One region of the Marinobacter bohaiensis genome, then DNA from elsewhere that is predicted to be linked to it. Evidence: riboswitches for the same ligand, from Rfam matches in the RefSeq annotation. Region 1 holds a riboswitch; the other holds the start of a gene.
What was found. A riboswitch is a leader RNA that binds a small molecule or an ion and turns the genes downstream of it on or off. The one in region 1 is predicted to bind thiamine pyrophosphate.
Positions count from the first base shown of each region.

Region 1 (5,700 bases):
TTGCTGTCACTCCGGAGACGGGGTGTGGAGGGGCGTAATGTGCGGCACGATTCGTTAGAATCGCCGCCAATCCTGATTCCGGCCTGGAGTTCCGATGCTTCGTTTTGTCTATTCCGTGACCTTTCGTCTGATCCTGCCGTTTGTGCTGATACGCCTGTGGTGGTTTGGCAGACGGTCCCCGGACGCATTGAAGCACTGGCAGGACCGGATCGGCCTGATTCCGTCGGTCGAGGGTCCGGTCATCTGGGTGCACGCGGTCTCCGTGGGGGAAACCATCGCCGCGGCGCCGCTGATCAAAACCCTGCTGGCGCGCCGCCCGGATGTCACCGTGCTGATGAGCGCGATGACGGCCACCGGTCGGGCGCGGGCGCAGGCACTGTTCGGGGACAAGGTGCGTTACGCCTACTCCCCCTACGATACGCCCGGTTCGGTGCGCCGCTTCCTGAGGCGTGCCCGGCCCGAGGCACTGGTGATCATGGAAACCGAGCTGTGGCCCAACATGATCTATGAAACCGCCGCGGCGCAGACGCCCATCTTCCTCGTCAACGCGCGCATGTCTGAACGCTCCGCCCGGGGCTACAAGCGCTTTGGCCATGCCAGCCGCCGCCTGTTGCAGCAGATTAACTGGATCGCCGCCCAGGCCAGCAGTGATGCCCGCCGTTTTGTGGATATCGGTGCTGAAGAGGATGGCGTATCGGTGACCGGCAGCATCAAGTTCGACGTGCGCGTTACCGAGGCCCTGCGCGAGCAGGCGGCGGCCCTGCGCGAGGCCCTGGGGCGGGAGCGGCCGGTCTGGATCGCGGCCAGTACCCACGACGGCGAGGATCGCCAGATTCTCGAGGCCCATGCCCGCCTTCGCGAGCGGATGGACGATGCCTTGCTGATCCTGGTGCCGCGCCATCCGGAGCGGTTCGACGATGTGGCGGATCTGGTCGGGCAGCAGGGATTCAATCTCCTGCGCCGTTCATCCGGTACCGTAAACCACGATTGCCAGGTCTACCTGGGCGATTCCATGGGAGAGTTGATGCTGCTCTACGGCGTTGCGGATGTGGCCTTCGTGGGCGGGTCGCTGATCGAGCGGGGCGGGCACAATCCGCTGGAGCCGGCGGCCTGGGGCATGCCGGTGATGACCGGACCGCATGTGTTCAACTTCGACGATATCTACGACCGCCTGGAGCGCGGCGAGGCGCTGGTCCGGGTTGGCGACAGTGGGGAGCTGGCCACGGCGGTGGCCGACTGTTTGCAAAACGAGGCCCGGCGCGAGGCGCTGGGACGCCATGCACTGGCGGTGGTGGACGCCAATCGGGGAGCTCTGGAGAAGGTGGTCAACGGCATCCTCGCCAAGCTCGACTGAACCTGGGGGATGCCGTGGTTTCCGTTTACTGATCCTGCATAGGATCGACGGTCTTGCTCTCGTCGGCAATTGCTTCGATGCCGGGTGCGGAGGCGCTGAGCCAGCGGTTCAGGTCCACCAGGTCCTGCGGGCTCAGGGTGCCGGCGGTCAGCTTCAGGTTCAGGGTGTTCACCACATAGTCGTAACGGGCGTTGGCGTAGTCCCGCAGGGCTTCGTAGTAGTTCCGCTCGGCATCGAGTACTTCCACGATGTTGCGGGTGCCCACCTCGTAGCCGGCCCGGGTCGCATCCAGGGCACTGCGCCGGGACACGATCGTCTGCGCCTGGGAGTTCACCGACTCGATGTTGGTGTTGACCGTGCGGTAGAAGCTGCGGGTGTTGACGCTGACGTCGCGCCGCACGGTGTTCAGGCTCTCCTGGGCGGCCACCACCTGCGCCCGCTGCTGGCGGATGCTGGCTTCGGTGCCGCTACCCTCGTACAGGGGCACATTCAGGTTCAGCGCAATCACACCCTCGGTGTAGGTCCCGTCCTGGGTACCCTGGGTCGGCGACTGCTGGTTGATGCCGTCGTATTCCGTGTTGCCGTAGCTGGCACTCAGGTCCAGGGTCGGGTAGTGGCCGGCCTTGGCCACATCCAGCAGCGAGCGGTTGGACTGCAACTGGTAGGCGGCGGACTGGATGCGCCAGTTCTGTTGCAGGGCGATGTTTTCCCAGGCGGCCGGGTCCATGGGCTGTGGCCGCGACAGAGGGAAGTCCTGTTCCAGGTTCTGCAGGTCTTCGGCGTTCTCGCCGATCAGGCGGCTGAGCTGTTCCCGCGCCACGTCCAGGTCGCCTTCGGCGGCGATGCGCTCGCTCTTGCTGGCGTCGTAGGAGGCGCGTGATTCGTATACCTCGGTGATGGCGATCAGGCCCACCTCGAAACGCTCCTGGGCCTGGTCGTACTGGCGTTCGAAAGCGGCTTCGGCGGCCTTGACCGTGGTCAGGTTGTCTTCCGCCCGCAGCACGTTGAAGTAGGCGGTGGCGACATCCAGGATCAGCTGTTGCTGGGCCAGGCTGTAGTCGGCCCGGGCGCTTTCGCTCTGGAACTCGCTGGCGTCCAGGTTGAACCAGGCGTCCAGACGGAACACCGGCTGGGTCAGCTCCAGGCCGTAGGTGTAGCTCTTGTACGACTCGTCCGTGGCCGGCCCGTCGGTGTCCGTGTGGCTGGCGGTGCCGACGGCGTCCAGTTGGGGCAGGAGGTTGCTGCGGGTGACGTCAACGTTGGCCTGCTGGGCCTCGTAGGTGGCTCGGGCCGAGGCGATGCCAGAATCGTAGGCCAGTGCTTTCTCGTAGGCGTCGATCAGGTCGAGGGCCATCGATGGCTGGGCGACGAACAGGCCTACCAGGCCGGTGAGCAAGGGTTTCTTCATGAATTCTCCTGCCTGCGCGTTTTTTTTGGTGAGCGTCCTGCCTGCCGACCCGGGCGTCGGCCGGATGGGGGAAGAACCCCGGCGCTGGACATTATGGACAATAATACGGCGTATCTCTACACTCCGGATGACCACCGGAGACATATGGGGCGCTCGGCTTGGTTCCGCGTCCCGATCGAATGCCTCCGATGATCCAGTTTGCGTCTTGACGGGGTGCCGGCGTGCCGGCTGAGATTGCCTCAGGCAAAACCCGAGAACCTGATCCGGTTAGTACCGGCGTAGGAATCACAGACACGCTTCTCTATGTAGCGGCTCAGTTGTGGCAGTTGTTCAACGGTCCTGCCCGTTTCGGGCGCCGGGATCGGCCAGACCGCCACCTCGTCATACGCGCTCCGTCCAGAAGGGCATTCCGCCTCGATGGATTTCAGTTCGCCGCCGGCTTCTCCGGCGGGCAACGAAAGAGGACGCTACCATGACGAGTACCAAGCCCATGTTCCTGAGCGAAGCCGCCCGGGTCGACCAGGCCGCGGTGGACCCGCTGCCCAGTTCCCGCAAGATCTATGTCACCGGCAGCCGGCCGGACCTGCGCGTGCCCATGCGCGAGATTCGCCTGAGCGATACCACCACATCGGACGGGCCGCAGCCCAATGCCCCGCTGGTGGTTTATGACACCTCCGGCCCTTATACCGACCCGGCCGCCGACATCGACCTGCGCCGGGGCCTGACGCCGGTGCGTTCGGCCTGGATCGCCGAGCGTGACGACACCGAAGAGCTGCCCGGTTACAGCTCCGACTACACCCGCCGCCGCCTGCGCGATCCGGCGCTGGACACCCTGCGGTTCGACGATCATCGCAAGCCGCGCCGGGCCCGTGCGGGTCGCAACGTCAGCCAGATCCACTACGCGCGCCAGGGCATCGTCACGCCGGAAATGGAGTATGTGGCCATCCGCGAGAACCTGAAGTTGCAGGAGGCGCGGGAGCAGGGTTGGCTGGACGACCAGCACCCCGGCCAGTCCCACGGTGCGGCGATCCCCAGTGAGATCACGCCGGAGTTCGTGCGCGAGGAAATCGCCCGGGGCCGGGCCATCCTGCCGGCCAACATCAACCATCCGGAAGTTGAGCCGATGATCATCGGCCGTAACTTCCTGGTGAAGATCAACGGCAATATCGGCAACTCGGCGGTCAGCTCGTCCATCGAGGAAGAGGTGGAGAAGCTGACCTGGGGCATTCGCTGGGGCTCGGACACGGTGATGGATCTGTCCACCGGCAAGAACATCCACGAAACCCGCGAGTGGATCATCCGCAACTCGCCGGTACCGATTGGCACGGTGCCCATCTATCAGGCCCTGGAAAAGGTCAACGGTGTGGCCGAGGACCTGACCTGGGAGATCTTCCGCGACACCCTGATCGAACAGGCCGAGCAGGGCGTGGATTACTTCACCATCCATGCCGGCGTGCGTTTGCACCACGTGCCGCTGACCGCCAAACGCGTCACCGGCATCGTCTCCCGCGGTGGCTCGATCATGGCCAAGTGGTGTCTGGCCCATCACCGCGAAAGCTTCCTCTACGAGCACTTCGAGGACATCTGCGAGATCATGAAGGCGTACGACGTGTCCTTCAGCCTCGGCGACGGCCTGCGCCCGGGCAGCATCGCCGATGCCAACGATGCCGCCCAGTTCGGCGAGCTGGAAACCCTGGGTGAGCTGACCAAGATCGCCTGGAAACACGATGTCCAGTGCATGATCGAGGGGCCGGGCCACGTGCCCATGCACCTGGTCAAGGAAAACATGGACAAGCAGCTGGACTGCTGCGACGAGGCGCCGTTCTACACCCTCGGGCCGCTGGTTACCGACATTGCGCCGGGCTACGACCACATCACTTCAGGCATCGGCGCGGCGATGATCGGCTGGTACGGCTGCGCGATGCTCTGTTACGTCACGCCCAAGGAGCACCTGGGACTGCCCAACAAAGACGACGTCAAGACCGGGATCATCACCTACAAGATCGCGGCCCACGCCGCCGATCTGGCCAAGGGGCATCCCGGCGCCCAGTTGCGGGACGACGCTTTGTCGCGGGCGCGCTTCGAGTTCCGCTGGGAGGACCAGTTCAACCTGGGCCTGGACCCGGATACCGCGCGCGCCTACCACGACGAGACCCTGCCCAAGGATTCGGCCAAGGTGGCGCATTTCTGTTCCATGTGCGGGCCCAAGTTCTGCTCCATGAAAATTACCCAGGAAGTTCGGGATTACGCCAGTGAGCAGGGGCTGGAAACCCGTGACGCGATCGATCGCGGCCTGCGCGAGAAGTCCTCCGAGTTCAAGGACGGCGGCGCCCGGCTTTACGATCGGGTGTAGCCCCGGGCGACATCGCTGACCTGACCTGTCGACAGGGGCGGGGCTTGAAATATCGGCCTCGCGCCCTCTATTGTTCTGCTTCACTCCCGCAAACAGGCAGGCTCATGTCCGAGACGACCCGCAAACCCTTCCAGTTCTCCCAGGATGACGTTCGCATCGACAAGCGCGAGACCGTCTTCCAGGGCTTTTTCCGCATGGAGCGGCTGCACCTGAGCCACGCAATGTTCGCCGGCGGTCAGACCGGGGCGTTCGAGCGTGAGCTGTTTCTGCGCGGCGATGCCACCTGCGTGCTGCCGTATGACCCGGTGCGCGACGAGGTCGTGCTGCTGGAGCAGTTCCGGCCCGGGGCTCTGTGGCGCGATCAGTCGCCGTGGCTGCTGGAACTGGTGGCTGGTATGAATGAGCCGGGGGAAACGCCGGAGGATGTGGCCCACCGCGAGGCGGATGAGGAAGCCGGTCTGACCTTCCGGCGTCTGGAGAAAATCTGCCAGTATCTGGTGTCACCGGGTGGGACGACCGAGATGGTGTCACTGTACTGCGGACACGTCAGTACCGAGGGCGCCGGCGGCCTGTACGGGCTCGCCG
Region 1 covers NZ_QGEH01000006.1:89,834-95,533, reverse strand. The annotation lists gene waaA (lipid IV(A) 3-deoxy-D-manno-octulosonic acid transferase) at 95-1,354, shown strand; gene DKK67_RS19690 (TolC family outer membrane protein) at 1,380-2,762, opposite strand; TPP riboswitch at 2,962-3,064, shown strand; gene thiC (phosphomethylpyrimidine synthase ThiC) at 3,253-5,115, shown strand; gene nudF (ADP-ribose diphosphatase) at 5,220-5,700, shown strand, end outside.

Region 2 (5,700 bases), on a different contig from region 1:
GCGGCCTTGTGACGGTCCAGCAGGGCCAGCAGGGTGGCGCGGGTGTCCGGGTCGAGGCCGGTCAGGGGCTCGTCCAGCAGCAAGAGGGGCGAGCGGCGCAGCAGGGCGCGGGCGATGGCGATTCGCTGGCGCTGGCCGCCGGAGAGCGCGGTGGGCAAGCGCTGTTCCATGCCCGCCAGGCCGACATCCGCCAGCATCGACGACAGCGCTGTCTCGTCGGCGTCGCTCAGCTTGAGCCCCGGGTGGATGCCGATGGCCAGATTGTCGCGGACGCTGAGGTGGTCGAACAGGTTGTCCTCCTGGAACACCGAGGTGACCGGCCGCTCCCAGGGCGGCAGAGCGTCGATTTCACGGTCCTGCCAGCGGACGTGGCCGGATGTCGGCTCCAGGAAGCCGGCTACCAGATTGAGCAGCGTGCTCTTGCCGCAGCCGCTTGGGCCGGTGATGGCGAGGCAGGTGCCGGTGTCGACGCGGACACTGAAGGTCAGCGCCCGCTCGGCGCCGGGGTAACGGAAAGTCAGGCGGTCGATGTCAAGCATGGATCGGATACCGGCGTGATCGGAATGAACGTTGTTGCGGCTTGCGATGTGCGGCCCGCGATAGGCGGTTGAGCGCATGAAACACCAGCAGCAATAGCAGCAGCATCACCAGCGCCGTGGCCGAGGCGTTGGCCATCTGGTAACCGGCCAGTTGCTGGTACAGCAGCAGCGGCAGTGTCGGGTTGGCCGGGCTGCCGAACAGGGCCACCACGCTGAAGTCCCCCAGCGACAGGCCGGCCGCGTAGGCCAGGGCCAGCAGAATCGGGCGCCGCAGCAGCGGCAGGACGATCCAGCGCAGGCGGTAAAGCCCCCGCACGTCGAGTTGGTCCGCCAGACGGGAGGTCGCGGGCGACAACGTGGCCAGTGGCCCGCGCAGGACCTGCAGGACGAAGGGCAGCGCCATCAGTGCGTTAATCAGCGCCACCAGCGTCAGCCCCTGCGGGCCCTGGCCCAATTGCGGCCGCAGCAGGATGAAAAGCCCCGTGCCCAGCACCAGGGCCGGCACCAGCAGGGTCAGGTGGCCGCAGGCTTCGGTCAGCCGGGCGCGACGACCATGGCCCGCCTGACGTTCGTGCCGGCTGCACCCCAGGATGGCCAGCCCGAACCCCAGGCTCATTCCGGCCGCGGCCGTGGCGACCAGCACGCTGCGCAACAGACTGGACCAGAGCAGGGTGTTGCCGGCGCTGGTCCAGAGTCCGGGCAGCCCTTTCCAGACCACCGCCGCCAGCGGCAGCAGCAGGAACAGCAGGAACAGCGCCAGCAACGTGCGGTCACGCCAGCCCGCCAAGCCCCGGGCATCGCGGCGCAGGCCCGGTGACGTTTCCAACTGTCCCGGAACCAGTCCGGATGGGCCCCGATAGCGGGTGGCCAGCCACCACAGGCTGCCGCAGATCAGCAGTTGCACCAGTGCCAGCACCGCGGCACGGGCGAAGTCGAAGTCATAGCGCAGGGACTGGTAGATGGCCACCTCGATGGTGGTGGAGCGCGGGCCGCCGCCCAGGGTCATGACGATGGCGAAGCTGGTGAAGCAGAGGATGAAGATGAACACCGCCAGCCCCGGCAGGACCTGTCTCAGCGCGGGCCACTCCAGGCTGCGCCACAATGCGCGGCTGCCCAGGCCGTACTGGGCGGCCAGGCGCCACTGATTGGCGGGGATGCGTTCCAGCCCCTGCAGCAGGATGCGCGCCGCCAGGGGGGCGTTGAAGAAGACGTGGGCCAGCAGGATGCCCTGCAGGCCGTACAGCGTCCAGCCACCGAGGGCGTCGAACACCGGGCTGAGCCAGCCGCTGCGGCCGTAGACCGCGACCAGCCCGAAGGCCGCGACGATGCTGGGCAGCACCAGGCTGAGCTCGCTCAGGCGCAGGATCAGTCCGCGGCCGAACAGTCGTGGTTGGCGGTGCAGGGCGCGGGCGACAGGAATGGCCAGCAGCAGGCTCAGCAGTGTGGACAGGGCGGCCTGGTAGACGCTGAACCAGATCACCTGGCGCAGGTAGGCGGACTGCCACAGCTCGGTCAGCGCCGCCCCGCGCCACTCGCGCATCAGCCCGAAAAAGCCGGCGGCGACGATGCCCAGCAGGAGTAGCGCCACCAGGCGACCCGGCCAGATCTGCCAACGGGGATGGCTCAGCGGCGGTGTCATTGTGCGGTCGCGTTGAGCCACTCGTCGATCCAGGTCCGGCGGTTGTCCGCCACGGTTTGCGGTTCGAAGTAGAGGGTCTGTTCCGGCCGGATCAGGCGTTCAAAGACGTCCGGCAGCTCATCCCCCAGGTCGGTGGCCGGGTACATCACGTTCTTCAGCGGAATCTCGCTCTGGAACGCCGGTGACAGCATGAACGCCAGGAACCGTTGCGCCAGCTCGGGCTGGTCGCTGGTACGCACCCGGGCGCCAACTTCCACCTGCAGGTAATGCCCCTCGTCGAACGCCACCGCCTGGTAGCGATCGGTGTTATCCACCGCCATGTGGTAGGCCGGCGAGGTGCTGTAGGACAGCACCATCGGCGCCTCGCCGTTCATGAACAGGGAAAAGTAGGCGTCGCTCCAGCCCTTGGTCATAGTCAGGATGTGCGGCTGCAGGGCCTGCCATTTCTCGGCCGCCCGGTCGCCGTAGACTTTCTTCATCCACAGCAGGAAGCCCAGCCCCGGGGTGCTGGTTCGCGGATCCTGCAGGATAATCTTGAGGTCATCGGGGGCGTTGATCAGGGCGTCGAGGCTGGTCGGGGGATGCTCCAGCTGCTCGGTGTCGTAGACGAAGGCGAAGTAGCCCCAGTCGTAGGGCACGAAGGTATCGTCGTTCCAGGTAATGGGCAGGTTCAGAGCTGACAGCGAGGTGCCGTGTGGTGCCAGCAGTCCGGTCCTGCGGGCGTCTGCCATGATGCTGGCGTCCAGGCCGAGCACCACGTCGGCGGGGGTGGATTCGCCCTCCAGGCGCAGCCGGTGCAGGATGGCGACGCTGCTGTCGAGGGCTACGAAATCGAGGGTGCAATCGCAGCGGGCTTCGAAGCGTTCCTTGATGGCGGGTCCCGGTCCCCACTCGGACACGAAGGACGGGTAGGTGTAGACGGTCAGTGTGGGCGCGGCGAGGGCGTACTGGCTGCAGAAAACCAGGGCCGCCAGCAGTGCCCGGAAAGGTAATGCCATGTCAGGGTCCCGTTATCGGTCGGTGGAAACGGGGGCCGCAGAATAGGCGCAATGCCACTCAATCCCTGCGCCGGCATGATCCGGATCAGGTTCTGCGGGTTTGATCTCAGCCTGCCATTTCCAGCAGACACCCCGTTGAGAGGGTCTCATTCTAACAGAGACCTTCGCCTTCATGGAGTCGCTGGACATAGAGCCGCTGGAAGCGTGGCGGGCTATTTGCGGACGGTGACAACCATCTTTAGACCTGTAAGTAAATAGCGGGTCGGGCGTCTCACGTGACGCTGCGCATGTCGGTGCTTGGGAATGTCACTCTTCAGACGCCGAAAAGTCTTTCGGGCCGGCTTTATCCGGCTGTTCCGGCATATTATTGGGATTTTCCGTATTTTCCGGGAAGCGGCGGCCAATCTGGTCTACGTTGAGTGTATGGAGGCAGGCCGTCATTCGATTTTGATATTTTGTACTCAAATCAATAAACTTACACGCCTGTAATTTGAGTCCAAAACTATTGGGCCAGTAAATCCGTTCGAGGAGACTTGACGTGAGCGAAGTCCTTAAAGACGAGTACTCCACCGACTATCAAGCGGGTCAGGACAATGTAACCCCCCTGGGGCTCGACCTGCACAAGACGGTGTTCTTCATTACCGCTGCGTTGATTATCGTATTCGTGGTGGGAACCCTGCTGTTCCCGGACGTTTCGAAATCAATGCTTAACGGCGCCAAGACCGGGGCCATCAATAACTTTGACTGGCTGTTCCTGATCAGCGGTAATATCTTCGTGATTTTCTGCCTGGCACTGATCTTCATGCCGGTGGGCAAGATCCGCATCGGCGGCAAGGATGCGGTGCCGGAGTTCTCCACCCTGTCGTGGTTCGCAATGCTGTTCGCAGCCGGCATGGGTATCGGCCTGATGTTCTGGGGCGTGGCTGAGCCGGTGGCCTACTACACCGACTGGTATGGCACGCCGCTGAATGCAGCGCCCAATACGCCGGAAGGTGCCAGCATGGCACTGGGCGCCACCATGTACCACTGGGGCCTGCACCCGTGGGCGATCTACGCGGTGGTCGCGCTGTCCCTGTCGTTCTTCGCCTTCAACAAGGGCATGCCGCTGACCCTGCGTTCCGCGTTCTTCCCGATCTTCGGTGATCGCGTCTGGGGCTGGATCGGTGACATCATCGACATCCTGGCGGTGCTGGCCACCATCTTCGGTCTGGCAACATCTCTGGGTCTGGGGGCACAACAGGCGGCTTCCGGTCTGCAGTACCTGTTCGGCGTCGACGGCGGCATGGCAACCCAGATCGCCATCATCGTCGGTGTCACCTGCGTGGCGCTGGTATCCGTGGTGCGCGGCCTGGACGGTGGCGTCAAGATTCTCAGTAACATCAACATGGTCCTCGCAGCCCTGCTGTTGGCGTTCGTGATCTTCGCCGGCCACACGCTGGGCGTGTTCCAGGCCATGTGGACCACCGCCTCCTCCTACGTCGCCAACATCGTGCCGCTGAGCAACCCGTTCGGTCGCGAAGACGAGACCTGGTTCCACGGCTGGACCGTGTTCTACTGGGCCTGGTGGATCTCCTGGTCACCGTTCGTCGGCATGTTCATCGCCCGTGTTTCCAAAGGCCGCACCGTACGTGAGTTCGTCACCGCGGTACTGATTATCCCGACCGTGATCACGGTTGTCTGGATGAGTGCCTTCGGTGGCAGCGCGCTGGAGCAGATTCAGGCGGGCGTGGGCACCCTGGCGACCGATGGCCTGAGCGACGTTTCCCTGGCCATGTTCCAGATGTTCGAGAATATCCCGCTGACCGCGGTGATCTCCTTCATCGGTATCATCCTGGTGCTGGTGTTCTTCGTGACGTCTTCGGACTCCGGTTCGCTGGTCATCGACTCCATCACCGCCGGCGGTAAGCTGGATGCGCCGACCCAGCAGCGTGTTTTCTGGGCGGTTATGGAAGGCGCCATTGCAGCGGCCCTGATCTTCGGTGGCGGCTCTGAGGCCCTGACCACGCTCCAGGCGGGTGCAGTCAGTGTCGGCTTGCCGTTCACGCTGGTCTTGCTGGTCATGTGTTATGGCCTGTTCAAGGGGCTGAACAACGAGCGGGCGCTCATTGACGCCGGCATGAAGTAAGCCGAACCCCGGCTGAAATAAAAAACCCGCCTCGAATGAGGCGGGTTTTTTTATGTTCGCATTCCGGCTCGTAGTGATCCGGCCAGGGTAGGCGGCGCGCTCAGGCGCTGGCGTAGGCTCCGGGGCGAACGTCTCGCTTGGCCGGCGTCGACAGATTGCCGGCGTGGCTGAAGACCGACATCGCGTACTCCACCCGTGCTTCCGGTGTCAGGTGGGTGCGCTTGAGGCCCTCGATGTAGTGCAGGCGGGGCAGCAGCCCCTTGCCGTTGGCCATCTGGATGGCCAGGCCGGGGCGTGCGTTGAGTTCCAGCAGAGTGGGGCCGGTTTTCTGGTCCAGCACCAGGTCGGCGCCCATGTAGCCCAGGCCGGTGGCCTCGTAGCAGCGGGAGGCCATCACCA
Region 2 covers NZ_QGEH01000004.1:157,999-163,698, reverse strand. The annotation lists gene DKK67_RS17395 (ATP-binding cassette domain-containing protein) at 1-539, opposite strand, end outside; gene thiP (thiamine/thiamine pyrophosphate ABC transporter permease) at 532-2,199, opposite strand; gene thiB (thiamine ABC transporter substrate binding subunit) at 2,175-3,176, opposite strand; TPP riboswitch at 3,222-3,321, opposite strand; gene DKK67_RS17380 (BCCT family transporter) at 3,715-5,301, shown strand; gene DKK67_RS17375 (alpha-L-glutamate ligase-like protein) at 5,402-5,700, opposite strand, start outside.
Region 2: another riboswitch for thiamine pyrophosphate. It lies ahead of thiB (thiamine ABC transporter substrate binding subunit); the one in region 1 lies ahead of thiC (phosphomethylpyrimidine synthase ThiC).